Regions from separate parts of the Streptomyces sp. NPDC018964 genome, predicted to be linked through region 2. Evidence: predicted binding sites of a transcription regulator. Region 2 holds the regulator's gene; the other holds the start of a gene.
What was found. Region 2 encodes HspR, which represses chaperone genes until heat shock. Its sites were predicted from a motif close to TTGAGNNNNNNNNNCTCAA; they were not measured.
Positions count from the first base shown of each region.

Region 1: the regulator HspR is predicted to act here: its motif matches at 6,403-6,421, upstream of lon (endopeptidase La).

Region 1 is NZ_JBIRYZ010000006.1:178,408-193,445, forward strand. It holds gene ACH5AO_RS12525 (nitrate- and nitrite sensing domain-containing protein) at 1-1,086, opposite strand, end outside; gene ACH5AO_RS12530 (protein phosphatase 2C domain-containing protein) at 1,482-2,324, shown strand; gene ACH5AO_RS12535 (MarR family winged helix-turn-helix transcriptional regulator) at 2,302-2,796, opposite strand; gene ACH5AO_RS12540 (lysozyme) at 3,059-3,883, shown strand; gene lon (endopeptidase La) at 3,966-6,380, opposite strand; gene ACH5AO_RS12550 (spermidine synthase) at 6,532-7,221, shown strand; gene ACH5AO_RS12555 (response regulator transcription factor) at 7,347-8,087, shown strand; gene ACH5AO_RS12560 (ATP-binding protein) at 8,084-9,196, shown strand; gene ACH5AO_RS12565 (multifunctional oxoglutarate decarboxylase/oxoglutarate dehydrogenase thiamine pyrophosphate-binding subunit/dihydrolipoyllysine-residue succinyltransferase subunit) at 9,488-13,297, shown strand; gene ACH5AO_RS12570 (DUF6104 family protein) at 13,379-13,558, shown strand; gene ACH5AO_RS12575 (DUF4097 family beta strand repeat-containing protein) at 14,155-15,027, shown strand; gene ACH5AO_RS12580 (helix-turn-helix transcriptional regulator) at 15,029-15,038, shown strand, end outside.
Region 2 is NZ_JBIRYZ010000010.1:166,739-181,776, reverse strand. It holds gene clpB (ATP-dependent chaperone ClpB) at 1-427, opposite strand, end outside; gene ACH5AO_RS19190 (hypothetical protein) at 712-852, opposite strand; gene ACH5AO_RS19185 (hypothetical protein) at 1,207-1,542, opposite strand; gene ACH5AO_RS19180 (hypothetical protein) at 1,546-1,701, opposite strand; gene ACH5AO_RS19175 (helix-turn-helix transcriptional regulator) at 1,856-2,866, shown strand; gene ACH5AO_RS19170 (LuxR C-terminal-related transcriptional regulator) at 2,890-3,882, shown strand; gene ACH5AO_RS19165 (LuxR C-terminal-related transcriptional regulator) at 3,845-4,876, opposite strand; gene ACH5AO_RS19160 (sugar ABC transporter substrate-binding protein) at 5,018-6,121, opposite strand; gene ACH5AO_RS19155 (heat shock protein transcriptional repressor HspR) at 6,399-6,848, opposite strand; gene dnaJ (molecular chaperone DnaJ) at 6,854-8,032, opposite strand; gene grpE (nucleotide exchange factor GrpE) at 8,069-8,740, opposite strand; gene dnaK (molecular chaperone DnaK) at 8,737-10,578, opposite strand; gene ACH5AO_RS19135 (MraY family glycosyltransferase) at 10,672-11,709, opposite strand; gene ACH5AO_RS19130 ((Fe-S)-binding protein) at 11,980-14,286, shown strand; gene ACH5AO_RS19125 (FG-GAP and VCBS repeat-containing protein) at 14,420-15,038, shown strand, end outside.

The DNA.
Region 1 (15,038 bases), on a different contig from region 2:
CAGGGCGCCGAGGACGGCGATCCGGATCTCCAGCGCGGTGACGTCGTCGTCGCGCAGCTGGGCGAGGTCCTTGGTGCGCTTGTCGAAGAGGGCGGACTCCACCCCGCGCATCGTCTCGACCCGCGCGGTGAGCGCGGCCCGCAGCTTCTCGGCATTGGTGGCGAGGTCGTCGTCGGAGAACGTCGGCTCGTCGGCGAGGCGGGCGAGGTACTTCTCGGCGGACTCGACCTCGGGGCCGGTGACCGTGGAGTCGTAGGAGGCGCGGGCGTCCTCGGGCGCGGTCTCGCGGAAGTCGGCGAGGGCCGCGTCGGAGCGCAGCCGGGCCTGGAGCGCGGCGGCGGTCAGCTCGTCGCGCCGCTCGCCGTCGGCGTCCGAGGTGTCGCTGGTGGTGGACGGCAGGCCGGTGATCGGGTCGATCACGGTCCGGGTGGTGCTCGGCACGTTCAGCGCGGCGAGCAGCAGTCCGCGGGTGGCGGCGGCCTGCTGGACGGCGGAGTCCAGCTCGGCGAGCGCGTAGGCGCCCGCGCCGGCGCGGGGCGGGGTCTGCTCCGCGAGCTGTTCGGCGAGCCGGTGCAGTCGCGTGATGGCGGTGGAGTACTCCTGGTGCGCCTCGAGAGGGCTGCTCTTGCCGGTGAGCGCCGCGCGGCGCACGGCGGCGACGGCGTCGAGGCCGTCGTGCAGTTCCCGGGGGAGGTCCGTGTCGGCGCGCAGTTCCTCGACCTGCCGGTCGACGCGGGCGCTGTGCTCCTCGGAGGGCGCCTCGGACTTGGGGCGGCCGGCCGCGATGTAGGGGACGACCTCGTCGCGCTCGTCGGCGAGGGAGTGCGCCAGGGTGAGGGCGTCCTGGGTCTGCTCGGCGAGCGTCACCAGGTCCTGTGCGTCCTTGAGCTGCCCGGAGGCCGTGAGGACGGAGGGTGCCCCGGCCGCGGCGATCGCGGCGGCGACCACGGCCACGGCCACGATGAGCCGGTTGCGTACATGGGTGGGGCGACCCCTGCCGACGGTGGGCTTCCGCTCAGCGTCCCCCGTGGGGGCCGTCTGCTTGCCTGTGCGACGAGGCCGCGACTTCTGCACCGGTGCTCGCATTCCTGACTCGTGTACCCGTGGGTCCGGGTGACGCTCCGTCAACGGGTGCGGGCGTTCACCCCGAGCTCTCGACCGCGCTCGGACAGCGAGGCGCCCCCATCGCTCCCCGACCCTCCCAGTGACGGTGGACAGTGGATGCGCATCACCTGACCCGCCACTCGAAGGAGTGAACCCCGGAGGTGAGTTGAGGGGCAAGTTCCGCCGCCTCTCGCGGCGGTCCCGGGCGGCACGCCGGTTGGACGTCTGCGGCGGGCGGTGGCAATATTCGCCGCCACGCCTTCCCGGAGTACTGCATTCCCTCCCAAATCAGGCGCCTCACCTGCGCGGCTTCGGTGATCCCATGACCGGCGGAGGCCTTTCGCGGCCCTCGTGGAGGGCTCGTGCAGACTGGCTGGATGCGTACGGAGCTGGTGTCGGAGCCCGGTGATCCCGGCCGCCCCAACGAGGACTTCGCGAGCGTCGGACTTCCGGCCTCCGGACAGGGCGGTTCACTCGTGCTGCTGGACGGGGTGACACCGCCGGGGGACGGCGGCGGGTGTCTGCATTCCGTGCCCTGGTTCACCGCGCGGCTGGGCGGGGCGCTGACCGAACTGACCGTTTCCCTCCCGGATGTGCCGCTGGCCGAGCTGCTGTCCCGGGCCCTCGCGCGTACCGCCGCCGGCCACGCGGCAACCTGTGACCTTTCTCACCCCCGTACGCCGCAGGCGACGGTGGTGCTGGCCCGCTGGTCACCGGCCTCGGTGGACTACCTGGTGCTCTCCGACTCGGCCCTGCTCGTCGAGTCCCCCGACGGGGCGGTCACCCCGTTCCTGGACGACCGGCTGGACCGGCTGCCCCGCTCGGCCCTGGCCTCTCACACCCTGGTGGACACCACGCTGCGCAACAAGGAGGGGGGCTTCTTCACGGCGGCGGCGGATCCCTCGGTGGCCTCCCGCGCGGTCACCGGTTCGCTGCCGCGCGGCGAGGTGCGCGCCCTGGCCGCCCTGACGGACGGCGCGGCACGCTGGGTGGAGAGGTTCCACGAGGGCGACTGGGCGGACTGCCTCGCCCTGGTCCGCGAGGAGGGCGCCCGGTCCCTGGTGGAGCGCGTACGGACCCTGGAACGGGCGGAGGCGGACCGGGTGCCGCCGCTCCGCGGCAAGACGCACGACGACGCGACGGTGGTCTACGCCGAGCTGTCACCCCGTCAGCGGTACTCCGGTACTCCGTACGGGGTCAGCTCTCCATGCCCCGGTTGAGCTGGTTCAGCAGCCGGGCGAGTTCCGTGACCTCGGCGGGGTCCCAGTCGGCGAGCCGGCCGGCGTAGCGGGCGCGGCGGGCCGCGCGGACCCTGCGGACCCGTGCGTGGCCCTCCTCCGTGAGGGTGATCAGCCAGGCCCTGCCGTCGGCGGGGTCCGGCTCGCGGGCGACGAGACCGAGCTCCTCCAGCGCGCGCAGCTGGCGCGACATCGTGGCCTTGCCGACGCCGATGTAGGCGGCCAGCTCGGTGGCCCGCTGCCGGCCGCACTCATCCAGACGGACCAGCAGCCCGTACGCGGACGGCTCCAGGTCGGGGTGGACCGCGCGGGCCATCTCTCCCTGGCTGGCCCGGGCGCGCCGCAGCAGCACCGTCAACTCGCGTTCCAGTGCGAGGAATCCGGGCTGGTCCACACCCGGCGCGGGCTCCGGGGAGGCGGCGCGTTCCTCACCGCGGTGTCCTTGTTCGTGCACGTCTGTCCCTGCTTCGGTTTTCCGGTCCTGGACGTCTTCCGCCAAGTGGCGACGCCGCCGCGGCTCCACCAGTATTTCGCAGGCGTAGACCAACGGCGGCCGGGGGCGCCTCCCACGCCCTTCGGGCGGCGGGGGAGGTCACCCCGCCCCCGCCGTGGTCCACGTGCGCGCTTTCCCCACCAGGCGATTCATGGCATGCCCACTACATGGGACGTGGGTCACATTCCGGGTTCGCCCCACACCGACCTTTCGGAGATGCGTCATGCCTGTGCACAGATCCGGCCTCCCCCGCATACGCGCACTCGCGACCGCCGGCGCGGTCCTGCTCGCGCTGGTCTCCCTCCCCCGTACGGCCGCCGCGGCCGAATCCGCTCCCGGCGCCCCTCCGCGCGGCTCCGCCCGCATGGGCGCGGGCGTGCTCGCCCACGACGGCCGCGGCGGACTCCCCTCCGTCCGCGCCGCCCGGACGGAGGGCGTGGACGTCTCCAGTCACCAGGGCGACGTCGCCTGGACGACCCTGTGGAACAGCGGCGTCCGCTGGGCCTACACCAAGGCCACGGAGGGGACGTACTACACCAACCCGTACCACTCCCAGCAGTACGGCGGTTCCTACGACGTCGGCATGGTCCGCGGCTCCTACCACTTCGGCACGCCCGACACGGCGAGCGGCTCCGCCCAGGCCGACTACTTCGTCGACCGCGGCGGCGGCTGGTCCGCGGACGGCCGGACCCTGCCGGGCGTGCTCGACATCGAGTGGAACCCGTACGGCGACGCCTGCTACGGCAAGTCGCCGAGCGCGATGGTGAGCTGGATCCGCGACTTCCTGGACCAGTACCGGTACCGCACCGGCCGCAACGCCGTCCTCTACACGGCCACCAGCTGGTGGAGGCAGTGCACCGGCGACTACGCCGGCTTCGCCGCCACCACCCCGCTGTGGATCGCCCGGTACGCCTCCACCGTGGGCGAGCTGCCCGCCGGCTGGGACACGTACACGATGTGGCAGTACACCTCGACCGGGCCGACCGTCGGGGACCACAACCTCTTCAACGGCACCCCGGACGGGGTACGGGCCTTCGCGCTGGGCTGACCGGCCGGCCCCGGACGCGGACGCGGTGAGGGCCCGGGCCTCCCTCACGGGACCCGGGCCCTCCCTCATCCGGCCGTCTCCGTCACGCGGCGACCGGAACCTCGGGCGCCGCCCCGTTCGTCGCCGGCGACAGCGCCAGTTCCAGGACCTGGCGGACGTCGGTGACGGCGTGGACGTCGAGCTTGTCCAGCACCTCCGCCGGAACGTCGTCCAGGTCGGGCTCGTTGCGCTTGGGGATGATCACGGTGGTGATCCCCGCGCGGTGCGCGGCGAGCAGCTTCTGCTTCACCCCGCCGATCGGCAGCACCCGCCCGGTCAGCGAGACCTCACCGGTCATCGCCACGTCGGTGCGGACCAGCCGGCCGGAGAGCAGCGAGGCCAGGGCGGTGGTCATGGTGACGCCCGCGCTCGGGCCGTCCTTGGGCACCGCGCCCGCCGGGAAGTGGATGTGCACGCCCCGGTCCTTCAGGTCGCCCACCGGGAGCTCCAGCTCGGCGCCGTGGCTGCGCAGGAAGCTCAGCGCGATCTGCGCGGACTCCTTCATCACGTCACCCAGCTGGCCGGTCAGGGTCAGTCCCGCGGCGCCCGTCTCCGGGTCGGCCAGGGAGGCCTCCACGTAGAGGACGTCCCCGCCGGCGCCGGTCACCGCGAGGCCGGTGGCGACACCGGGGACGGCGGTGCGGCGCTCGGCCGGGTCCTGGGCGGACTCGGGCACGTGGTGCGGCCGGCCGATCAGGTCCCGCAGGTCGCCGTCGGTCACGGTGAAGGGCAGCTCCCGCTCGCCCAGTTCGTGCTGGGCGGCGATCTTGCGCAGCAGCCGCGCGACGGACCGTTCCAGGGTGCGCACGCCCGCCTCGCGCGTGTACTCGCCGGCCAGCTTGCGCAGCGCGCCCTCGTCGATCGTCACCTCGTCCCCGTCCAGTCCGGCGCGCTCCAGCTGGCGCGGGAGCAGGTGGTCGCGGGCGATGACGACCTTCTCGTCCTCGGTGTAGCCGTCGAGGCGGACCAGCTCCATGCGGTCGAGCAGGGCCTCCGGGATGGCCTCCAGGACGTTGGCCGTCGCGAGGAACACCACGTCGGACAGGTCGAGCTCGACCTCCAGGTAGTGGTCCCGGAAGGTGTGGTTCTGCGCCGGGTCGAGGACCTCGAGCAGCGCCGCGGCCGGGTCGCCGCGGAAGTCGGAGCCGACCTTGTCGATCTCGTCGAGGAGGACGACCGGGTTCATCGAGCCGGCCTCCTTGATCGCCCGCACGATCCGGCCGGGCAGCGCGCCGACGTACGTACGGCGGTGGCCGCGGATCTCGGCCTCGTCGCGGACGCCGCCGAGGGCGACGCGGACGAACTTGCGGCCCATCGCGTGGGCGACGGACTCGCCGAGGGAGGTCTTGCCGACGCCGGGCGGGCCGACCAGGGCGAGCACGGCACCGCCGCGCCGGCCGCCGACGACGCCGAGCCCCCGGTCGCTGCGCCGCTTGCGCACCGCCAGGTACTCGGTGATCCGCTCCTTCACGTCCTGCAGGCCCGCGTGCTCGGCGTCCAGTACGGCGCGGGCGCCCTGGATGTCGTAGGCGTCCTCGGTGCGCTCGTTCCACGGCATCTCCAGGACCGTGTCGAGCCAGGTGCGGATCCAGGAGCCCTCGGGCGACTGATCGGAGGCACGCTCCAGCTTGTCGACCTCCTTGAGCGCGGCCTCGCGGACCTTCTCGGGGAGATCGGCCGCCTCCACGCGGGCGCGGTAGTCGTCGGATTCCTCGCCCTCCTTCTCGCCGTTGAGCTCGCGCAGCTCCTTGCGGACCGCTTCGAGCTGGCGGCGCAGCAGGAACTCGCGCTGCTGCTTGTCGACGCCCTCCTGGACGTCCTTGGCGATGGTCTCGGCGACGTCCTGCTCGGCGAGGTGGTCGCGCAGCTGCTGGGTGGCGAGCTTGAGCCGGGCCACCGGGTCGGTGGTCTCCAGCAGGGCGACCTTCTGCTCGGTGGTCAGGAACGGCGAGTAGCCGGAGTTGTCGGCGAGCGCGGAGACGTCGTCGATGGCCTGGACCCGGTCGACGACCTGCCAGGCGCCGCGCTTGCGCAGCCAGGCGGTGGCGAGCGCCTTGTACTCCTTCACCAGCTCGGTCACGTGGCCCGGCAGCGGCTCGGGCACGGTCTCGTCGATGCGCGTGCCCTCCACCCACAGCGCCGCGCCCGGCCCGGTGGTCCCGGCGCCGATCCGCACGCGGCCCCGGCCGCGGATCAGGGCGCCCGGATCGCCGTCGGCCAGCCTGCCGACCTGCTCGATCGTGCCCAGTACGCCGGTACCGGCGTAGGTCCCGTCGACGCGTGGCACCAGGAGCACCCGGGGCTTGCCCGGTTCGTCGCGGGCGGCGGCCTGGGCGGCCTCCACCGCGGCGCGCACCTCGGAGTCACTCAGGTCCAGCGGAACCACCATCCCGGGCAGGACGACCTCGTCGTCGAGCGGCAGCACGGGCAGGGCGAGTGGTGTGGACTCAGCAGCCATGATCTCCCCTTCGGCAGTCAAGTTGAGCTATGCCGACTCAATGCTCGTGAGCCGCCGAATGTTCCCGAAGCCGCGTTCGCTCTGAGCGATCACTTCCCGGGGGTGCGGAAGGGCATGACCGCCGCGTGGAGGGAGCTGCCAGGATGAACGCATGTCCACCCCGTACGACATTCCCGAACCCCCCGAAGTCCTGGACCGCCGCGAGGGTCCGTACGGCGAGGTCGTGCTGCGCCGGCACGGCGGCCTGCTGCAGATCATCGCCAACGGCTGCTTCCTGATGGACACCTCCGACGGCCGTTCGGAGCGGCGCCTCGTCGACGCCGCCCTCGCGGCCCTCGACCCGCGCGCGGCGGCCCCGCACGTCCTGATCGGCGGTCTCGGGGTCGGCTTCTCGCTCGCACACGCCGCCGGACAGCCCCGCTGGGGACGGATCGCCGTGGTGGAACGCGAACCGGCGATCATCGAATGGCACCGCGCGAGGCCGCTGTCCGGGCTCTCCGCCGAGGCCCTCGCCGACCCGCGCACGGAGATCGTCGAGACGGACCTCGTCCGTTACCTCGATGAGACATCGGACACGTTCGACGCGCTCTGCCTCGACATCGACAACGGACCCGACTGGACCGTCACCGAGGGCAACGACGGCCTCTACTCGCCGTCCGGACTGGCTTCCTGCGCAAGGGTGTTGAGGCCGCTCGGGGTGCTCGCCGTGTGGTCGGCCAAGCCCTCCCCGGAGTTCGAGGAAACCTTGCGGAATGCCGGGTTCCAACAGGTGCGTACCGAAGAGATCCCCGTTGCCCGGGGCGTTCCGGACGTCGTGCACATCGGCGTCCGCCCTGGATAGCAAAGGCGCGGTGACTCCCCGTACGCTGCTGCCCTGACGCGGATCACCCAAGCGTCAATCGCAGTGATGCGCAGACGACGGATCACCCCACGGATTCCGGAAAAAGCACACCTCAGGGGCGGGCGATGGAGCAGACACAGACCTCCCACAACGGCACGGCCACGACCACCCCCGGCGCCCAGCGCAGGGTCCTGGTGGTGGAGGACGACGCGACGATCGTGGACGCCATCGCGACGCGCCTGCGCGCCGAGGGATTCCTGGTGCAAACGGCGGGCGACGGTCCGTCCGCGGTCGACACGGCGGAGGCCTGGCAGCCCGACCTGCTGATCCTCGACATCATGCTGCCCGGCTTCGACGGCCTGGAGGTCTGCCGGCGCGTGCAGGCCCAGCGGCCGGTGCCGGTGCTGATGCTCACCGCGCGCGACGACGAGACGGACATGCTGGTCGGACTGGGCGTCGGCGCCGACGACTACATGACCAAGCCCTTCTCCATGCGGGAGCTGGCGGCCCGCGTGCACGTGCTGCTGCGCCGCATGGAGCGGGCGGCCCTCGCGGCGACGACCCCGCGCAGCGGCATCCTGCGCCTGGGCGAGCTGGAGATCGACCACGCGCAGCGCAGGGTGCGGGTGCGCAGCGAGGACGTCCACCTGACCCCCACCGAGTTCGACCTCCTGGTGTGCCTGGCGAACACCCCCCGCGCGGTGCTCTCCCGTGAGCAGCTGCTGGCCGAGGTGTGGGACTGGGCGGACGCCTCCGGCACCCGCACGGTCGACAGCCACATCAAGGCGCTGCGCCGGAAGATCGGCGCCGAGCGCATCCGCACCGTGCACGGCGTGGGGTACGCCCTGGAGACGCCGACGCCATGAGCGACGGACCGGCCGGACGCGGAGGCCCCGGGGCGCGGCAGCCCTGGGGCGGTGTACGCCCGTTCTCGATCCAGACCAAGCTGGGTGCGCTGGTCGTCGTCTCGGTCCTGATCACCACGGGCCTTTCGGTGATCGCCGTGCACACCAAGACGGAGCTGCGCTTCATCACGATCTTCTCGATGATCGCGACGCTGCTCCTCACGCAGTTCGTGGCGCACTCGCTCACCGCTCCGCTGGACGACATGAACGCCGTGGCCCGCTCCATCTCGCACGGCGACTACACCCGCCGGGTGCGCGAGAACCGCCGGGACGAGCTCGGCGACCTGGCCCAGACGATCAACGTCATGGCCGACGAGCTGGAGGCCCAGGACCTCCGGCGCAAGGAACTGGTCGCCAACGTCTCGCACGAACTGCGCACGCCCATCGCGGGCCTGCGCGCGGTGCTGGAGAACATCGTCGACGGTGTCACGCAGGCCGATCCCGAGACGATGCGCACGGCCCTGAAGCAGACCGAGCGCCTCGGACGCCTCGTGGAGACGCTCCTCGACCTGTCCCGCCTGGACAACGGCGTGGTCCCGCTGAAGAAGCGGCGGTTCGAGGTGTGGCCGTACCTGTCCGGCGTGCTGAAGGAGGCCAACATGGTCGCCTCCGCCCGCGCGGGCATGGCCTCCGGGTCGGGCGGCCACACCCGTACGGACGTCCATCTGCACCTCGACGTGTCGCCGCCGGAGCTCGTCGCGCACGCCGATCCCGAACGCATCCACCAGGTCGTCGCCAACCTGATCGACAACGCGGTCAAGCACAGCCCGCCGCACGGCCGGGTGACGGTCCGGGCGCGGCGCGGGGACCGGCCGGAGTCGCTGGAGCTGGAGGTGCTGGACGAGGGGCCCGGCATTCCGCGGGCCGAGTGGCACCGCGTCTTCGAGCGGTTCAACCGGGGCAACGTCAACCGGCCGCACGGTCCGGGCAGCGACGGAGGCACCGGTCTCGGCCTGGCGATCGCCCGCTGGGCCGTCGATCTGCACGGCGGCCGGATCCGCGTGGCCGAATCCGAGCGGGGCTGCCGGATGCTCATCACCCTTCCGGGAGCATCCTCCACACCAAGTTGACGTAAAGTTCGAAGCGGAGCCGCACGATCCGTCCGTGTTCGCGCTGACGGACACGTGTGATCAGGCAGAGGCCCGCGCGAACTGCGCGCCGGGGCCCGCCGGGGCGATCCCTGGCATGGGCCGAAGAATCGAAACCAGGGTTGTTTCCCGCCATTTCCAGCGCCGAAACACCCGCCGTGATGTGACTTACGCGACGATGAACGGGCCCGGCCTGACCTTCTCGCTCTCGGGGGCGTAGCCTTTATTTCCGCTGTCCATCATCTTGCGAAGCGGAAGAGGGCGGTTGACGCCGTGTCGCCACAGTCCCCCAGTAACTCGAGCATCTCGACCGACACCGACCAAGCGGGCAAGAACCCCGCTGCGGCCTTCGGTGCCAACGAATGGCTCGTCGACGAGATCTACCAGCAGTACCTCCAGGACCCGAACTCGGTGGACCGAGCCTGGTGGGACTTCTTCGCCGACTACAAGCCGGGCGCGCCTGCGACCTCGGCTCCGGCGGGTACCGCGGCCGCGGGGGCCGCGGGAACCACCACCACCCCGGTCCAGCCGGCCGCTCCGGCCCGGCCCGCCGCGCCCGCTCCCGCGGCCGCGCAGCCCGCCGCCGCACAGCCGGCCGCCGCACAGCCCGCCGCCCCGGCGCAGGCTCCGGCTCCCGCCCCTGCGAAGGCCGCCGCGCCCGCCGCCAAGCCGGCCGCCGCGAAGCCGAAGGCGGAGCCCGCCGGCGAGGCGAAGACCGGCCCCGAGCAGGTGACCCTGCGCGGCCCGTCCGCCGCCGTGGCGAAGAACATGGACGCCTCCCTGGAGCTGCCCACGGCCACGTCCGTGCGCGCGGTCCCGGTGAAGCTGCTGTTCGACAACCGCATCGTCATCAACAACCACCTCAAGCGGGCCCGGGGCGGGAAGATCTCCTTCACGCACCTCATCGGCTACGCGATGGTGCAGGCCATCAAGGCCATGCCGGCGATGAACCACTCGTTCGCCAAGGTGGACGGCAAGCCGACCCTGGTGAAGCCGGAGCACGTCAACCTCGGTCTGGCCATCGACCTGGTGAAGCCCAACGGCGACCGCCAGCTCGTCGTCGCGGCCATCAAGAAGGCCGAGACGCTGAACTTCTTCGAGTTCTGGCAGGCCTACGAGGACATCGTCCGTCGCGCCCGCGACAACAAGCTGACGATGGACGACTTCACCGGCGTCACGGTCTCCCTGACCAACCCCGGCGGCCTCGGCACCGTCCACTCCGTGCCGCGCCTGATGCCCGGCCAGTCGGTGATCATGGGCGTCGGCTCCATGGACTACCCGGCGGAGTTCCAGGGCACCTCCCAGGACACCCTGAACAAGCTCGGCATCTCCAAGGTCATGACGCTCACGTCGACCTACGACCACCGGGTGATCCAGGGCGCCGCCTCCGGCGAGTTCCTGCGCGCGGTCGCCAACCTCCTGCTCGGCGAGAACGGCTTCTACGACGAGATCTTCGAGGCGCTGCGCATCCCCTACGAGCCGGTCCGCTGGCTCAAGGACATCGACGCCTCCCACGACGACGACGTCACCAAGGCCGCCCGCGTCTTCGAGCTGATCCACTCCTACCGGGTCCGCGGCCACGTCATGGCCGACACCGACCCGCTGGAGTACCGCCAGCGCAAGCACCCCGACCTGGACATCGTCGAGCACGGCCTCACCCTGTGGGACCTGGAGCGCGAGTTCGCCGTCGGCGGCTTCGCCGGCAAGTCCCTGATGAAGCTGCGCGACATCCTCGGCGTGCTGCGCGACTCGTACTGCCGCACCACCGGCGTCGAGTTCATGCACATCCAGGACCCCAAGCAGCGCAAGTGGATCCAGGACCGCATCGAGCGCTCGCACACCAAGCCGGAGCGCGAGGAGCAGCTGCGCATCCTGCGCCGGCTGAACGCGGCGGAGGCCTTCGAGACCTTCCTGCAGACGAAGTACGTCGGCCAGAAGCGCTTCTCCCTGGAGGGCGGCGAGTCCGTCATCCCGCTGCTCGACGCGGTGCTGGACTCGGCCGCCGAGTCCCGCCTGGACGAGGTCGTCATCGGCATGGCCCACCGCGGCCGGCTGAACGTGCTGGCGAACATCGTCGGCAAGTCGTACGCGCAGATCTTCCGCGAGTTCGAGGGCAACCTCGACCCGAAGTCGATGCACGGCTCCGGCGACGTGAAGTACCACCTGGGCGCCGAGGGCACCTTCACCGGCCTGGACGGCGAGCAGATCAAGGTCTCGCTGGTCGCCAACCCCTCGCACCTGGAGGCGGTGGACCCGGTCCTGGAGGGCGTCGCCCGCGCCAAGCAGGACATCATCGGCAAGGGCGGCACGGACTTCACCGTCCTGCCGGTGGCGATCCACGGCGACGCGGCCTTCGCGGGCCAGGGCGTGGTGGCCGAGACCCTGAACATGTCGCAGCTGCGCGGCTACCGCACCGGCGGCACGGTCCACGTCGTCATCAACAACCAGGTCGGCTTCACCGCCGCCCCGGAGTCATCGCGTTCCTCCATGTACGCGACGGACGTGGCCCGCATGATCGAGGCCCCGATCTTCCACGTGAACGGCGACGACCCGGAGGCCGTGGTCCGCGTCGCGCGGCTCGCCTTCGAGTTCCGCCAGGCGTTCAACAAGGACGTGGTGATCGACCTCATCTGCTACCGCCGCCGCGGTCACAACGAGTCGGACAACCCGGCCTTCACCCAGCCGCTGATGTACGACCTGATCGACAAGAAGCGCTCGGTGCGCAAGCTGTACACCGAGTCCCTCATCGGTCGCGGCGACATCACCCTGGAAGAGGCCGAGCAGGCGCTGCAGGACTACCAGGGCCAGCTGGAGAAGGTCTTCACGGAGGTCCGCGAGGCCACCTCGCAGCCGGCCTCGGTCGAGTCCGCGGACCCGCAGGCGGAGTTCCCGGTCGCCGTGAACACCGCGGTGACCACGGAGACCGTCAAGCGGATCGCCGAGTCCCAGGTGAACATCCCCGACCACATCACCGTCCACCCGCGTCTGCTGCCGCAGCTGCAGCGCCGGGCGACGATGGTCGAGGACGGCACGATCGACTGGGGCATGGGCGAGACCCTCGCCTTCGGCTCGCTGCTCCTCGAGGGCGTCCCGGTGCGGCTCGCCGGCCAGGACTCCCAGCGCGGCACCTTCGGCCAGCGCCACGCGGTCATCATCGACCGCAGCACGGGCGAGGAGTACACGCCGCTGCAGTACCTCTCCGAGGACCAGGCACGGCTGAACGTCTACAACTCCCTGCTGTCCGAGTACGCGGCGATGGGCTTCGAGTACGGCTACTCGCTGGCCCGCCCCGACGCGCTCGTGCTGTGGGAGGCGCAGTTCGGCGACTTCGTCAACGGCGCGCAGACGGTCGTGGACGAGTTCATCTCCTCGGCCGAGCAGAAGTGGAACCAGACCTCCGGTGTGGTCCTGCTCCTCCCGCACGGCTACGAGGGCCAGGGCCCGGACCACTCCTCGGCCCGCCCGGAGCGGTTCCTGCAGCTCTGCGCCCAGAACAACATGACGGTCGCGATGCCGACCTCGCCGTCGAACTACTTCCACCTCCTGCGGTGGCAGGTGCACAACCCGCACCACAAGCCGCTGGTCGTCTTCACCCCGAAGTCGATGCTGCGCCTGAAGGCCGCGGCCTCGAAGGCGGAGGAGTTCACCACGGGCCAGTTCCGCCCGGTCATCGGCGACGCCTCGGTCGACCCGGCCGCGGTCAAGAAGGTCGTCTTCACCGCCGGCAAGGTCTACTACGACCTGGAGGCCGAGCGGCAGAAGCGCGGCGCGACGGACACGGCGATCATCCGCATCGAGCGCCTGTACCCGCTGCCGGGTGCGGAGCTCCAGGCGGAGATCAAGAAGTACCCGAACGCCGAGAAGTACCTGTGGGCCCAGGAGGAGCCGGCGAACCAGGGTGCCTGGCCGTTCATCGCGCTCAACCTGATCGACCACCTCGACCTGGCGGTCGGCGCCGACCTCCCGCACGCCGAGCGCCTGCGCCGCATCTCGCGGCCGCACGGCTCGTCCCCGGCGGTCGGCTCCGCGAAGCGCCACCAGGCCGAGCAGGAGCAGCTAGTGCGCGAGGTCTTCGAGGCGTAACCGGCGGCAGTACGCGCACGGGTCGCACCCCTCTCACGGGGGGTGCGGCCCGCCCGTTTTCCCGCACCTATCCTTGTCCCCATGTACTTCACGGACCGTGGCATCGAGGAACTGGAGAAGCGGCGCGGGGAGGAGGAGGTCACCTTCGAGTGGCTGGCCGAGCAGCTGCGCACGTTCGTCGACCTCAACCCCGACTTCGAGGTCCCGGTGGAACGCCTGGCCACCTGGCTGGCCCGCCTGGACGACGAGGACGAGGAGTAACCCCCACGCGGCTGCCCACAGGCAGCCGCGTGCCGCGTTCCCACGACCAACCGCGCACCGCACACTCCCCCGGCCAATCGTGCCGCCCCACCACCCCACGGGCAGCCCCACCACCCCACGGGCAGCCGCGCACCACGTTCCCACGGGCAGTCACGCCACCCCGCCGCTCCCGCGAGCAGTCGTGCCGCCCCCGCCGCTCCCGTGAACAACCGCGCCACCCCCGCCGCTCCCGCGGGCAGTCGTGCCTCCCCCAGTACCTTAAAGGCCTGGGAGGTGCCCCCAGGGCGGCACGGGTGGGCGATGGGGGTACCTCCCGCTCGAGCGAAGCCGCGAGTGGGGGAGGCACCCCGCAAGCGCCGGGCTGCGCAACCCCACCCCCGGCCCACACCCACACGGGGAACCCGTACCGCGCCGGGCCGCGCGCCCCACCCCCACCCAGCACCAGCACCGTGCACCAGCACGCCACCAAGCCGACCGTTCACCAGAACGAGTGCCTTGACTTTCCCCTGCCGCGATATATCGTAAATCGCGTAAGACGCGATATGCCGCGTCGCCATCGAGCGCCGAGCGCCATGCGCCGAGCAGGAGGCCCCACCATGCCCGAGTGGACCGTCGCGCAACCCACGAAGCTCACCTTCGACACCCCCGTCACCGACCTGCACGTCCGCATCGTCAACGGCACGGTGAACATCGTCGGCACCGACGACCCCACCGCCCACCTCCAGGTCTCCGAGATCGAGGGCCCGCCCCTGGTGGTCACCCAGCAGGACGGCACCCTCACGGTCGCCTACGACGACCTCCCCTGGAAGGGCTTCCTCAAATGGCTGGACCGCAAGGGCTGGCGCCGCAGCGCCGTGGTCTCCCTCGCCGTCCCGGCCCGCACCCGGATCGAGGTGGGCGTGGTCGGCGCCGGCGCCGTGGTCTCCGGCGTCCAGGGCTCCGTCTCGGTGAAGGGCGTCGCCGGCGACACCACCCTGGTCGCCCTCTCCGGCCCGGTCCGCGCGGAGACCGTGTCCGGGAACGTGGAGGCCCAGTCCGTCACCGGCGACCTCCGCTTCGCCTCCGTCTCCGGCGACCTCACCGTCGTCGAGGGCTCCGGCCCCTCCGTGCGCGCGGACACGGTCGGCGGATCCATGATCCTGGACCTCGACCCCGGTGGCCCCACCGACGTCAAGCTGACCAGCGTCTCGGGCGAGATAGCCATCCGCCTGCCGGACCCCGCGGACGCGGACGTCGAGGCGAACACGGCGAGCGGCGCCATCTCCAACGCCTTCGACGGCCTCCGGGTCCAGGGCATGTGGGGCGCCCACAAACTCACCGGCCGTCTGGGCACCGGCAGCGGCAGGCTGCGCGCCACCACCGTCTCCGGCTCCATCGCCCTGCTGCGCCGCCCGGCCGGGGAGCACGAGCCCGAACCACCGGCCGCCTCGGGAGACAATGCCGGTACGACCGACAAGAAGGTGCTCTGACATGCCCCCCG
Region 2 (15,038 bases):
TCTGGAAGGCGTCCTGGAGCTTCTTGGCGGTGGCGCCCTGCCGGGCGAGGACCTCGCCGGCGGCTCCGCCCTTGGCGGCGATGCCGATGACGAGGTGTTCGGTGGAGAGGTACTCGTCGCCGAGGTCGCGGGCGCGGGACTGGGCGTCCGCGATGACGGCGAGCAGTTCACGGTTGGGCTGGGGCGGTGCGACGGTGGACCCGGTGACGCTCGGCAGTCCGGCGAGGATGCGCTCGGCTCCGGAGCGTACGGCGGCCTGGTCGGCGTCGACCGCGGCGAGCAGGTCCGTGATGTTCTCGTTCTCCTGCCCGGCGAGCAGGGAGAGCAGCAGGTGGGCGGGGGTGAGGTCGGGGTGTCCCTCGGTCACGGCCCGGTTGCCGGCGGCCTGCAGCGCTTCCCGGCTCCTGTTGGTCAGCTCGGCGTCCACGTATCCGTTCTCCTCCTTGCGGTGACCCTTCAGCCGCCTGCACGGCTGACTCGGTCAACGTACACAAACTTGAGTCTATTCCACTCAAGGTGAGTCCGGGAGGGTCACGGCGGCCGAGTTCCGGTCCACGACCACCCCGTACGCGGTGGATCCGGGCGATCCGGACGCCTCGCACCTCGGTTTCCGACGCGAGAAGACCCGTGCGCACCGACCGCCCTCCACCCGGACGACGCCCCGCACCTGGTACCCGTCGGGGTGACGTACGCCCCCGGGACGCGGATCGCTCAGGTGACCACCAGCGGGCCGAGCGCGAAGGCGCGCCGCGTACGGGCGGCGGGGGCGGAGGACGCGACCGCCACGGTCCGCCGGACCGACGACCGGCGGCGGGCGGCGCCGGAGGGGCGGGCGGACCGGGAACGGGGCACGGAGGCGGAGCAGCGGTACACGGAACACCACGGCCGACGGCAGGCGACACCGGAAGGACGGGCGGACCGGGAACGGGCCGCCGAGACGCAGCGGCGGCACACAGAACACCACGGGCGGACGCCGTGGCCGAAGCCGTCACGGGTGGCCGTCGGGATCGCGCTCACACGCGCGCCGGGCCGCCGGTGAGGCCGCCCGTACGGTTCGTACGCCGAGCGATGCCTTCCGGCCATCGCACGGCCGGGCCGATACCCGACATGTCCCGGAAAACTGCAGCGGCGTCACCGTGTTCAGGTCACGGTGACGCCGCTGCGGGGGGAAGCACCTGCGCGATCTTTTACGACGGGGGAATCGCGTCAGGCACTGCGGGGGGTGGCAGAGATGGTCCGGGGGGCGGGGGAGTCGGACTCCACCCGCCGGTGGTCCCGCTGGTCCAGGTTCACAAAGATCATTCCGTACCGGATGGCACACCGTACGGGCTTCGGCGCCCCTCTGGGCCGCCGCAGGCACCGGTACGCCCGTACGTCTCCGTCCTCGTCCCGCGTGACGACGACCGGCTCACCGAACACGGTCACCATCAACGAGTCACCGCTGTGGGGGATGGCGGTGACCAGGTCGATGAAGTGCCATCCGGAGCGGTAGGCGGTCGCCATCTCCCTGCGGAAGGAACGGTCGTCGGGTGGTGTGGTCATCACTCAGCCCCAACTGCTGTCGTCTGCGAGCAGGGGCACCGGGGAGCCCCAGCTGCTGTCCGGGGGCGTGGCCTTGGACACCACCACCGGCCCCCAGCTGCTGTCAGCCCGGACGTCGCCCTTCGTGCCGGCCAGGCCACTCAGCACTCCGAAGGCCATGACGGCAGAGAAGGCGGCGACAAGTACCGAGCGAAGCGTTCTCTTGCGCATAGTCGGCTTCGTCCTCACTCGAAATTCACCCTTCCCCCGTCAAGTACGACGATGGCTCATTCGGGCACGTCATGGCCACACAATCGGTGCATCATGTTCCTGCATGTTCAGGACCCTGGGGGGTGGAGATTTGACTACGAATCGGACCAATGAGGTACATCCCCATACGGTGACCGAACTGTGTGAGGCCGGCAGCCGCCTCTACGCCGACGCGCTGCGGGCGGGCCGCGTCCCCCGCGCGGACGCGGAGTCCTCCCCCTGCCTGATGGAACTCGCCCTGCTGCACCCCGACCCGGACGACCCCACCTGGCTGCGCCCGGTCGCCCCGGCGGTGGCGCTCGCCCAGCGGCTCAACCCCCTGGAACGGGAGATCACCGAGCGCCGGCGGGCGTCGATCGAGCTCGCCGACGCCTTCGAGCCGTTCATGACCCTCAGCGCCCAGACCACGATGAGCACCCACTCGATGACGGTGCTGGAGGGGTTCGACCGGATCAACGCCGCCCTCGACCTGGCCACCTCCCAGTGCCGCTCCGAGATGCTCTCCGTCCAGCCGGGCGGCCGCCGCCTGGAGCACACCCTCACCCAGGCGCTGGAGCGCGACCGGCAGATGACCGAGCGGGGGGTGCGCATCCGGACCCTCTACCAGCACACCGCCCGGCACAGTCCCGAGACGCTGGCGTACGTGGCCCGGTTCGACACCGCCAAGGTGGAGTACCGCACCATCGACGAACTGGTGGAGCGGCTCATCATCTGCGACGAGACCGTCGCCTTCATCCCCACCCGCGACGACCGGCAGGTCGCCCTCGAGCTGCGCCACCCGGGGCTCGTCCGCTACCTGATCAAGGTCTTCGAGTTCATGTGGACCCGCGCGGTCTCCCTGAACGCGGGCGCCCCGTACGAACCGGCCCCCGACGGCCTCACCGACATCCAGCACTCCATCGCCAAACTGCTCGTCGAGGGCCACGTCGACGAGGCCATCGCCCGGCGTCTGGGCATGAACGTACGCACCTGCCGCGCCCACATAGCCAAGCTCGCCTCCGCCCTCGGAAGCGGCAGCCGCGCCCAGCTCGGCTATCTGATCGCGCAGTCGGGGATCCTCAAGCAGGAACCGTGAAGCCGAGGAGGTAAGGACCCCGCGTGACCGCGACCGCGCACCACCACGAAGCCGAGGACCTGTGCGACGCGGGTACCGAGCTGTACGCCCGGGCACTGCGTGAGGGCTCCGTGCCCGCCGAGGAGGCCGAGGAGACCCCCTGCGTGCTCGACTCCGGGCTGCTCCAGCCCTCCCTCGACGATCCGGGACGGCTGGTCCCCGTCGCGCCGACGGTCGCCCTGCACCGGCTGCTGCGGTCCTCCGGCGAACGCGTCGCGGCGGAGCGGCGGCGCGAGGCACGGCTGGCCGAGGTCTTCCAGCCGCTCCTGCGGACGGGCGAACCGGCCGTGGAGCCGCACGCCTCGTCGCTCCGTGTCATCAGCGGCTCGGACCGGATCAACGGCGCCATCCTCGAGGCACTGGCGCAGGGCACGGGGGAACTCCTCGCCATGCAGCCCCCCAGCAACTACCACACCTCCGAGACAGCGCGGGCGGCCCAGGCCGCCGCCCTCGTCCGCGACCAGGAGTTCCTCGACCGCGGCGGCCGGATCCGCGTCCTCTACCCGCACACGCAGCGCCACATCCCCCTGGTCGTCGCCCGGTACGAGCGGTTGAACGGCGACGCCGAGGCACGCACCCTGGACGAGGTCGCGGGCCGTCTGATCGTCATCGACCAGACCGTCGCCTACATTCCCGGCGACCCGGACGGACAGCGGAGCGTCGCGCTGGAGATCCGCCACCCGCCCATCATCAAATACCTGGTCAGTGTGTTCGACAGCTTCTGGCGGCTGGCCACCCCCATGCACCCCCGGCCGGTCGAACCGGCGGCCCTCAACGGCTTCACCGCCCGCCAACGGGCCGTCGCCCGCTTCCTGGTGGAGGGCCACACCGACTCCGTCATAGCGGACCGCCTCGGCATGAACATCCGCACCGCACGCGTCCACATCGCCAAACTCGCCGCGACGCTGGGCAGTCGGAGCCGGGCGGAGCTGGGCTACCTCATCGGACGGTCCGGGATCCTCGACCGGGCCGAATGACCGCCGGCCCCCGCGCCCCGTCCAGGCCCGCCTGGGCGATCCGCACCCCCAGCTGCGTACGGCTCGCCGCCCCCAGCGTCTCCGACAGGCGGGCGATGTGCGCCCGGCACGTCCGCACGCTGATGCCGAGCCGCTCCGCGATCACCGCGTCCTGGTGGCCCTCCGCCAGCAGCGCCGCGATGGACTGCTCGCGGTGCGAGATGCCCTCGATGCCGGTGTCGGGCAGCGGGGCGGTCAGCGGGATGGCGAGCCGCCACAGCCGGTCGAAGACCGTGCCCAGGTACTCCACCAGCGCCGGGTGGCGCAGCTCCAGCGCCATGGTGCGCTCGGCGTTGGCGGGGATGAAGGCGACCGTGCGGTCGAAGAGGATCAGTCGCTCGATCACCTCGTCCAGGGTGCGCGCCTCCACCGCGTCGCCCATCAGCTCCAGATAGCTGAGCAGCCCGTGCCCGTGCCGGGCGACGTGCGTGTACAGGTCCCGCATGCGCACGCCCCGGCCGCGCAGCGCCATCGCCCTGTGCAGGCCCTCCGACAGCTCCGCCTCGCGGCGGATGCCGCCGGGCTGGACGGTGAGCACCTCGGTGGCGCACGCCTGGGTCGCCTCGTCCATCGCGGCCTGGATGCGGGCCAGCCCGTCCAGCACCCGGATCGCCGGGCCCTCCGCCGCCGACGGCGAGGCGGGCAGCCGGCGGCCCAGGCCGGCGTACCGCTCGAAGGCCTCGACGGCCGACCCGACCCGGCGCTGACTCGCGCTCACCTCGTCGTACATCCCGCGCAGCAGCCGGGTCATGACCTCCTGCGGGGCGGTGGGGACGAGCCAGTCCATGTCGTCGGGATCGGGGTGCAGCAGGGCCAGTTCCAGCAGGCAGGGCACCGGCTCCGCGTCCCGGCGCGGCAGCCGTCCGCGCCGTACGGCCCGGGAATACACGCGATCCCCGGCCTCGCACAGTCGGTCAGCACCGTGTGGATGCCCGTCCGTCCCGCGCCCGGCCATCGCCCATCCCACCCCCGGTTCCGCCACTTTCCGCAGCGCAACTATGCGCGGCCACAACCGGCTGTGCAACACGGGCAGGGCCCGCCGCCGGTCAGGGGACCGGCGGGTGGCCGAATATCGACGGAGGCTGCCGGGGACCGGCTACTTCAGCTTGACCGCCTCGCAGGCCGCGGCGAACTCAGCGGTGCAGATGTCCGAGACGTCGTAGATCGAGTCGGCGACCACGGTGTCCTCGATGTTGTCCTTGGTCAGCGCGACCACGGGCACGAGCTGCGCCGGGATGTCCTTGGTCGTGGGGCTGTCCACCCGCTCGCGGGTCAGCGCGTCGAACTGGATGTCCTTGCCCTGGACCTTCGCCACGGCCATCTCCGCGGCGTTCTCGGCCTCGTCCGGGTAGGACTTGTACACGCTCATGTACTGCTCGCCGACGAGGATCCGCTGCACCGCCGCGAGGTCGGCGTCCTGGCCGGTGATCGGGGGCAGATCGGTCACGCCGGCGGCCTTCAGCGCCTTGACGATGCCGCCCGCCATGCCGTCGTTGGCGGAGTAGACCGCCTTGATGTCGCCCGCGCCGATCGCGTTGATCGCCTCGGCCATGTTGGCCTGGGCGTTCTCCGGCTTCCAGTCCTTGGTGTCGTAGGACTTGGCGATCGTCACCTTGCCCTTGAGCTCGGAGAGCGCGCCCGCCTTGAACTGCTTGGCGTTGGGGTCGGTCGACGCGCCGTTCATCATCACGATCTTGTCGGTGATGCCGGGTTCCCCGAGCGACTCCAGCAGGGAACGGGCCTGCACCTCGCCGACCAGCTCGTTGTCGAAGGAGATGTACGCGTCGATCGGGCCCTCGGCGAGACGGTCGTAGGCGATGACGGGGATGCCCGCGTCCTTGGCCTTCTGCACGCTGCCCGCGATGGCGTGCGCGTCGACCGCGTCCAGCACGATGACGTCGACCCGGTCGTCGATCATCTCCTGCATCTGGCTCGCCTGCTTGTCGGCGTCCGCCTCGGCGTTGGCGTACTCGACGGTGCCCTTCTTGTCGGTGAGCGACTCCACCTTCGTCTTGAAAATGGGGTAGTCGAACTGCTCGTACCGGGTGTTGGCCTTCTCCGGGAGCAGCAGCCCGACGGTGATGTCGTCGCCCTTGCCCGGGCTCGCGTCGTCGCTGCTTCCCGTCGCGTTGAGCACGCCGCATCCGGCGAGCATGACGGACATGGAGGTGGCGGCCACGGATATGGCGATACGACGCATGCGAGGGCTCACTTCAGGTGCGTTTTGGACGTGGGCACAGCTTTGCGGCCCATGTGACTGAAAAGCCAACGCTTCAGCCCCCACCGGCGTCAAGGTCGTCCGCTTAACGAGATGGACACGGCACGGTGTGCCGAACTCGTGAGAGACCCGCGGACGTCCGGCGGGGATCATCTGGACACGCAGCTACACGATAATCACACACGTGTGCGTGCATAAGCGGGGAGGCCCGGAGATCGAGACGATCTCCGGGCCTCCCGCGGCGCCTCACATCCGCGCCTCAGTCCTGCTGCTGCCGCTTGGGCCGCCACACCACCAGTGCGCTGGTCTGCTGCACCTCCTGGTAGGGCACCAGGTCACGGCGGTACGAGGCGTGCACCGCGGCCTCGCGCTGACGCATCGCCGCGGCCGCCCCGTCGAGGGCGCCCTCCAGTTCGGCCACGCGGGCCTGGAGGGCGGCGACCTGGTTCTCCAGTTCGATGATGCGCTTGATTCCGGCCAGGTTGATGCCCTCGTCCTGCGACAACTGCTGCACCTGGCGGAGCAGTTCGATGTCACGGGCCGAGTAACGGCGGCCCCGGCCGGCCGTGCGGTCCGGCGACACGAGACCCAGCCGGTCGTACTGCCGCAGCGTCTGCGGGTGCAGACCGGAGAGCTGGGCCGCCACCGAGATGACGTAGACCGGGGTGTCCTGGGTCAGTTCATACGGATTGCGTCGACGGCCGTCCATGCAGATCAAGCTCCCTTCGCGGCCTGGAACAGCTCCGCCCGCGGATCGTCGTCCGCGGTCGCCTCGCGATACGCCTCCAGCGCGTCACGAGCCTTCCCCGACACGTCCTTGGGAACACTCACCTCCACGGTGACCAGCAGATCACCGCGGGTGCCGTCCTTGCGGACCGCGCCCTTGCCCCGGGCCCGCATGGTGAGCCCGTTGGGCGTGCCCGGCGGCAGCTTCAGCGTGACCGGCGGACCGCCCAGCGTCGGGACCCGCACCTCGCCGCCGAGGACGGCCTCGGGGTACGTCACCGGCACCGTGACGGTCAGGTTGTCGTCCTTGCGGCCGAACACCGGGTGGGTGCCGACGTGCACGACGACGTACAGATCGCCGGCGGGGCCGCCGCGCTCGCCCGGCGCGCCCTTGCCGCGCAGCCGGATCCGCTGGCCGTCGCTGACGCCCGCGGGGATGCGCACCTGCATGGTCCGCGAGGACTTGGCCCGGCCGCTGCCCTTGCAGACCTCGCAGGCCTCCTCCGCGATCAGGCCGCGGCCCTTGCAGTCGGGGCAGGGGTCGGTGAGCGAGAAGCCGCCGCCGGAGCCGCGCGCCACCTGGCCGGTGCCGACGCAGGTCGGGCACACGCGCGGCGTGCCGTTCTTGTCGCCGGTGCCCGAACAGGCCTTGCAGGGCGCCTGCGACGACATCCGCAGCGGGACGGTCGCGCCCTCGATCGCCTCGGTGAAGCTGAGCGTCACCTCGGACTCGATGTCCTGGCCGCGCCGCGGCTGGGTGCGCGTACCGGCACCCGCGCCGCCGCGGTTGAACAGGCCCCCGAAGACGTCACCGAGGCCGCCGCCGAAGCCGCCCGCCTGCTGCCCGCCGGCCTGACCCCCGAAGAGGTCGCCCAGGTCGAAGTTGAAGGAGCCGCCGCCCGCGCCCGGCCCCGGACGGAAGCCGCCGTTGCCGAAGAGCGCGCGCGCCTCGTCGTACTCCTTGCGCTTCTTGGGGTCGCCGAGGACGTCGTTCGCCTCGGAGATCTCCTTGAACCGCTCCTCCGCCTTGGCATTGCCCTTGTTGGCGTCCGGGTGGAACTCGCGGGCGAGCTTCCGGTACGCCTTCTTGATCTCGGCCTCGGTGGCGTCCTTGGGGACGCCGAGGACCTTGTAGAAGTCCTTCTCGATGAAGTCCTTGGTGCTCATCCCCGACGTCCCTCCTTCCCTGCGTCAGTTCTTACGTCAGCCCTCGTCCGGGCCACCGCTCTCCTTGTCCTCCGACGGTCCGTCCTGCGCCTCGGCGCTCTCCTCGGCCGCCTTGACCGTCTGCGCGCCGGGCTGCGGCTCGGCGACGGCCACCCGCGCGGGGCGGATGGTGCGCTCGCCGATGCGATACCCCGGCTGCAGGATCGCCACGCACGTCGTCTCGGTGACGTCCGGCGCGTAGCTGTGCATCAGCGCCTCGTGGATCGTCGGGTCGAAGGGCTCGCCCTCCTTGCCGAACTGCTGGAGGCCCATCTTGGCGATGACGGTCTCCAGCGACTCCGCGACGGACTTGAAGCCGCCGACCAGCTCGCCGTGTTCCCGCGCGCGGCCGACGTCGTCGAGCACGGGGAGCAGCTCGCTCAGGAGGTTCGCCACGGCGATCTCCTTCACGGCGATCCGGTCGCGCTCGACCCGGCGCCGGTAGTTCTGGAACTCGGCCTGGAGGCGCTGGAGGTCGGCCGTGCGCTCGTTGAGCGCCGTGCGCGCCTGGTCCAGCTGGGCCACCAGGGCCGCTTCCTGGCCCGTGTCCCCGGCCGGGGCCGCCGCCTCCTCCGCGGAGGGCTGGGCGGCGGCCTTCGGCTCGGCTTCGTCGGAGGGGACGTCGGGCTGCTGCGACTGCTCGTCGAAGCCCGGGGTCTCCTCGGTCACGCCGCACCGTCCTTGCGGTCCTCGTCGACGATCTCGGCGTCGACGACGTCGTCGTCGGCCTTGGCCCCACCGGCACCGGCGGAGGCGCCGGCGGCCTGCCCGGCCTGGGCGTCGGCGTACATGGCCTGGCCCAGCTTCTGGGAGACGGCGGCGACCTTCTCCGTGGCGGTGCGGATCTCGGCGGAGTCGTCGCCCTTGAGCTTCTCCTTCAGCTCGGCGACGGCCGTCTCGACCTCGGTCTTGACGTCACCGGGAACCTTGTCCGCGTTGTCGGCGAGGAACTTCTCGGTCTGGTAGACGAGCTGCTCGCCCTGGTTGCGGGACTCGGCGGCCTCGCGGCGGGCGTGGTCCTCCTCCGCGTACTTCTCGGCCTCCTGGCGCATCCGGTCGACCTCGTCCTTCGGCAGCGAGGAGCCGCCGGTGACGGTCATCTTCTGCTCCTTGCCCGTGCCCAGGTCCTTCGCGGTCACGTGCATGATGCCGTTGGCGTCGATGTCGAAGGAGACCTCGATCTGCGGGACGCCGCGCGGCGCCGGGGGCAGACCGGTCAGCTCGAACATGCCGAGCTTCTTGTTGTACGCGGCGATCTCGCGCTCGCCCTGGTAGACCTGGATCTGCACCGACGGCTGGTTGTCCTCGGCCGTGGTGAAGATCTCGGAGCGCTTCGTCGGGATCGTGGTGTTGCGCTCGATCAGCTTGGTCATGATGCCGCCCTTGGTCTCGATGCCGAGGGACAGCGGGGTGACGTCGAGCAGCAGGACGTCCTTGACCTCGCCCTTGAGGACACCGGCCTGGAGCGCGGCACCGATCGAGACGACCTCGTCCGGGTTGACGCCCTTGTTGGCCTCCTTGCCGCCGGTCATCTCCTTGACGAGCTCGGCGACGGCGGGCATGCGGGTGGAGCCGCCGACGAGGACGACGTGGTCGATCTCGGACAGCTGGATGCCGGCGTCCTTGATGACGTTGTGGAACGGCGTCTTGCAGCGCTCGAGCAGGTCCGCGGTCAGCTGCTGGAACTGGGCGCGGGTCAGCTTCTCGTCGAGGTGCAGGGGGCCCTCGGCGGACGCGGTGATGTAGGGGAGGTTGATCGAGGTCTCGGTGGACGAGGACAGCTCGATCTTCGCCTTCTCGGCGGCCTCGCGCAGGCGCTGCAGCGCCATCTTGTCCTTGCCGAGGTCCACGCCGTGGCCCGACTGGAACTGCTTGACCAGGTAGTCGACGACGCGCTGGTCCCAGTCGTCACCACCGAGGTTGTTGTCACCGTTGGTGGCCTTCACCTCGACGACACCGTCACCGATCTCCAGCAGGGAGACGTCGAAGGTACCGCCACCGAGGTCGAAGACGAGGATGGTCTGGTCGTCCTTGTCGAGGCCGTACGCCAGGGCGGCGGCCGTCGGCTCGTTGACGATGCGCAGCACGTTCAGACCGGCGATCTCGCCGGCCTCCTTGGTCGCCTGGCGCTCGGCGTCGTTGAAGTACGCCGGGACGGTGATGACCGCGTCCGTGACCTTCTCGCCCAGGTACGCCTCGGCGTCGCGCTTCAGCTTCTGCAGCACGAAGGCGCTGATCTGCTGCGGGTTGAAGGGCTTCCCGTCGAGCTCGATCTTCCAGTCGGTGCCCATGTGGCGCTTGACCGACCGGATGGTCCTGTCGACGTTGGTGACCGCCTGGCGCTTGGCCACCTCGCCGACCAGCACCTCACCGTTCTTGGCGAAGGCGACGACGGACGGCGTGGTCCTGGCGCCCTCGGCGTTGGTGATGACGGTGGGCTCGCCGCCCTCCAGAACGCTGACGACGGAGTTAGTCGTGCCCAGGTCGATGCCGACCGCACGTGCCATTTCGATTCCTCCAGCTGACTTGAGTGGAACGGACTCAAGCATGCATGACACCCGGCGCCGGGTCAACAGAGCTGAGTCGAACAGACTCAACTCTTATCCGTTCCTTACACGCAACCGCTCCATGACCTGCGGCGATGCCTCGGCGGTTCGTTGACGCGGGTGGAAAACAGGGGTGACGGGAAGGCGCACGAGCGCGAGGACGACCAGCGCGGCCACCGCCACCACCCACAGCACCGCGCCCCCGGACACCCGCCCGGTGTGGACGGCCACCCCCACGAGCACCCCGCCCAGCGCTCCCGAGCCGAGCAGGACGGTCACCGCGCGGGGCGCGAGTCCGAGCCGCCGCAGCCGGTGCCCGAGGTGGTCCGGCCGGCCGCGGGTCAGCGGCCACCGCGACATCCGCCGCGCGAGGACCACCAGGACGGCGTCGGCGCACGCCACGGACGTCAGGGCGAACAACACCCCCACGCCGGTCCCAATTCCCTGCCCGGCCCGCACGAACACCGCCGCCGAGGCCACCACGAACCCCGTGAACAGCGAGCCCCCCGCCCCGAGGCCGGCCCGCGCGGGGTGCCAGTTGTGCAGCAGGAACCCGGCGAGCCCGGCGGCCAGCACGCCCAGCAGCACCGCGATCCCCTCCATCAGCTCGACCGCCGCGCAGACCGCCACCCCGAACGCGGTCACCGCCCCCACGGTGCCGGCCAGCCCGTCCGCGTGGTCGAGCCCCCGGAACGCGGTGGTGACCGCCACGATCCACCCCACGGCGAGCACCCCCTGCACCGTCCCGGTCTCCGCGTACGGCACGACGAGCGCCGCCGCCACGGTCGTACCGGTGAGCGGGATCCACCACCGCAGCCGCCACACGTCGACGGCCAGGCCGAGGACGCCGATCCAGGCCCCGGCGGCCAGCAGCCGCCCGATCCCGGTGCCGAGCGGGGCGATCCCCGCCCGGTCGCCGATCCCCGCCACCAGCCCGGTCGCGAGCACGACGGCCGTTCCCCCGGACAGCGGCACCGGCAGACGGCGCCTGCGGTCCAGGATCCCCAGGCGCAGGGCGGGGACCCGCAGCAGTTCCGCGAACACGGCGGAGAGCAGCAGGGCGATGGTGGCGGCGGCGATCCCGTAGAGCACGGATATAAGTTAGGTGCGTATGGACCGATTTAGCGCGAATAACACGACCGGATCCCGGGCGCCATCCAGGACGCCCGCGAGGGTGCCGCCACAGGCGACCCTGAGCGATTCAGATCACCCCGCACCCGGCTACAGTGCGACCGGAGATGGGGGTAATCTCGAACGAACCACATAAGTTACCGCTTAGTAATTTCGGGGAAGCCGTAGTGGAGCCCCCACCGACCTCCCGAAGATCCCTCTCCAGACCCCTCGCAGGCCCGAGGAGCCCCCATGCAACTCGCCGCGATCATCGTGTCGCTGGTCCTGACCGTGGTCGGCGTCGCGCTGCTCGCACGCGCGATCGGCCAGTTCGTCCGGTACTTCAAACTGGGCCAGCCGGTACCGGCCGGCGCCCGCACCGACAACCCCTACCAGCGCAGTGTGACCCTGGTGCGGGAGTTCCTCGGCCACACCCGCATGAACCGGTGGGGCGTCGTCGGCATCGCCCACTGGTTCGTCGCCGTCGGCTTCCTGACCCTGCCGCCGACCCTCGCCCAGGCGTTCGGCCAGCTCTTCCAGGCCGACTGGGTGCTGCCGGTCATCGGCGGCTTCCTGCCGTTCGAGATGTACACCGAGTTCATCGGCGTGATGACGGTCCTGGGCATCGCCGTGCTCATCGTCATCCGCCTGCTGAGCCTGCCCTCCCGCCCCGGCCGCAAGTCCCGCTTCGCGGGCTCCAAGGCGGGCCAGGCGTACTTCGTCGAGTACGTCATCCTCACCATCGGCCTGGCCATCTACGTACTGCGCGGCCTGGAGGGCGCGCTGCACCACGTGGACGGCTACGAGGCGTCGTACTTCGCCTCGTACCCGCTGGTCCTCGCCTTCGACGGCCTGTCGGTCGCCGCGCTGCAGAACCTGGTCTACCTGGTCGCCATGATCAAGATCGGGACCTCGTTCATCTGGATGATCGTGGTCTCGCTCAACACCAACATGGGCGTGGCCTGGCACCGCTTCCTCGCCTTCCCGAACATCTGGTTCAAGCGCGAGGCCACCGGCGGGACCGCCCTGGGCGCCCTCCAGCCGATGACGTCCGGCGGCAAGCCGATCGACTTCACCGACCCCGGTGACGACGACGTCTTCGGCGTCTCCCAGGTCGAGCAGTTCTCCTGGAAGGGCCTGCTGGACTTCTCCACCTGCACCGAGTGCGGCCGCTGCCAGTCGCAGTGCCCCGCCTGGAACACCGGCAAGCCCCTCTCCCCCAAGCTCCTGATCATGTCCCTGCGCGACCACGCGCACGCCAAGGCCCCCTACCTGCTGGCCGGCGGCGGCAAGACCATGGAGGGCGAGGAGAAGGCGTCCGAGGAGCAGCTCGCGGGCGTGCCCGCGGCGGCCCTGGCGGAGGCCGAGCGCCCGCTGATCGGCACCGCCGAGCCTGTATCCGACAGCGGCTTCGCCACGGGCGGCGTCATCGACCCCGACGTCCTGTGGTCCTGCACCACCTGCGGCGCCTGCGTCGAGCAGTGCCCCGTCGACATCGAGCACGTCGACCACATCGTCGACATGCGCCGCTACCAGGTCATGATCGAGTCCGCGTTCCCGTCCGAGGCGGGCACGATGCTCAAGAACCTGGAGAAGAAGGGCAACCCCTGGGGCCTGGCGAAGAAGCAGCGCCTGGAGTGGACCAAGGAGGTCGACTTCGAGGTCCCGGTCGTCGGCAAGGACATCGAGGACCTCTCCGAGGTCGAGTACCTGTACTGGGTCGGCTGCGCCGGCGCCCTGGAGGACCGCGCCAAGAAGACCACCAAGGCCTTCGCGGAACTCCTCCACATCGCGGGCGTCAAGTTCGCGATCATGGGCGGCGACGAGAAGTGCACCGGCGACTCCGCCCGCCGCCTCGGCAACGAGCCCCTGTTCCAGGAGCTCGGCATGGAGAACGTCATGTCCCTCAACGCCGCCTTCGGCGAGGAGACGGACGACGACGGCAAGGTGACCGACGAGTCCCGCAAGCCCAGGTCGGCGAAGAAGATCGTCGCCACCTGCCCGCACTGCCTCAACACCCTCGGCAACGAGTACCCGCAGCTCGGCGGCGACTACGAGGTCATCCACCACACCCAGCTGCTCCAGCACCTGGTCGACGAGGGCAGGCTGATCCCGGTCACCCCCGTCGAGGGCCTCATCACCTACCACGACCCGTGCTACCTGGGCCGCCACAACAAGATCTACACGCCCCCGCGCGAGATCATCGGCAAGGTCCCGGGCCTGCGCAACGAGGAGATGCACCGCCACAAGGAGCGCGGCTTCTGCTGCGGCGCCGGCGGCGCCCGGATGTGGATGGAGGAGCGGATCGGCAAGCGCATCAACGACGAGCGCGTCGACGAGGCCCTCTCCCTCAACCCGGACATCGTCTCCACCGCCTGCCCGTTCTGCCTGGTCATGCTGACCGACTCGGTCAACGGCAAGAAGAACGACGGCAAGGCCAAGGAGTCGATCCAGGTCGTCGACGTCGCCCAGCTCCTGCTGGAGTCCGTCAAGACCCCGGCCGACCCGGCGGGCGACGAGGAGAGCGAGAACGCTCCGCAGCCGGAGCCCGTGAAGTAACGCGACACACCACCGGAGGGGCCGTCCGACAGGGCGGCCCCTTCGACATGTCCACGTACAACCTTCGGCCCGCACCGGGCGTCTGACGAACGCGTCACCCACACCCGGCACCGCGGACCCATGGAGCTCCCCCTTGCGTACCCGCACCTCCCTCCTCGTCGCCACCACCCTCCTCACCTCGGGCCTGACCCCGCTCGCCCTCGCCGCCCCGGCCGGCGCGGCGACCGCCAAGTACGCGGAGGACTTCAACGGCGACGGCCACCGCGACCTCGCCCTGGGCGACCGGCTCGCCACCGCCGGCGGCAAGAAGCAGGCGGGCGCGGTCGTCGTCGTCTGGGGTACCACGAAAGGGCTGAACCCGGCGAAGAGAACCGTGATCACGCAGAACAGCCCGGGCGTCGAGGGCGCGGCGGAGACCGGTGACCACTTCGGCGCGAAGATCACCACCGCGGACATGAACAAGGACGGGTACGCCGACATCGTCACCACCTCCCCGGGTGAGGCGGCCGGCTCCAACCGGGGCATGTTCACCATCCTCTGGGGCTCCAGGACCGGCATCTCCGGCGGCAGCTCGTACGCCGCCCCCTCGGGCAAGAAGGTGAGCTTCGCCCTGGACGTCGCGGTCGGCGACTTCAACGCCGACGGCCGCCCGGACGTGACCGCCGTCGACGACGAGTACGTCTGGTTCCTGCGCGGCCCCTTCACCAAGTCCGGCTCCCGCGGCAAGGCCACCAACCTGGACCCCATCGACG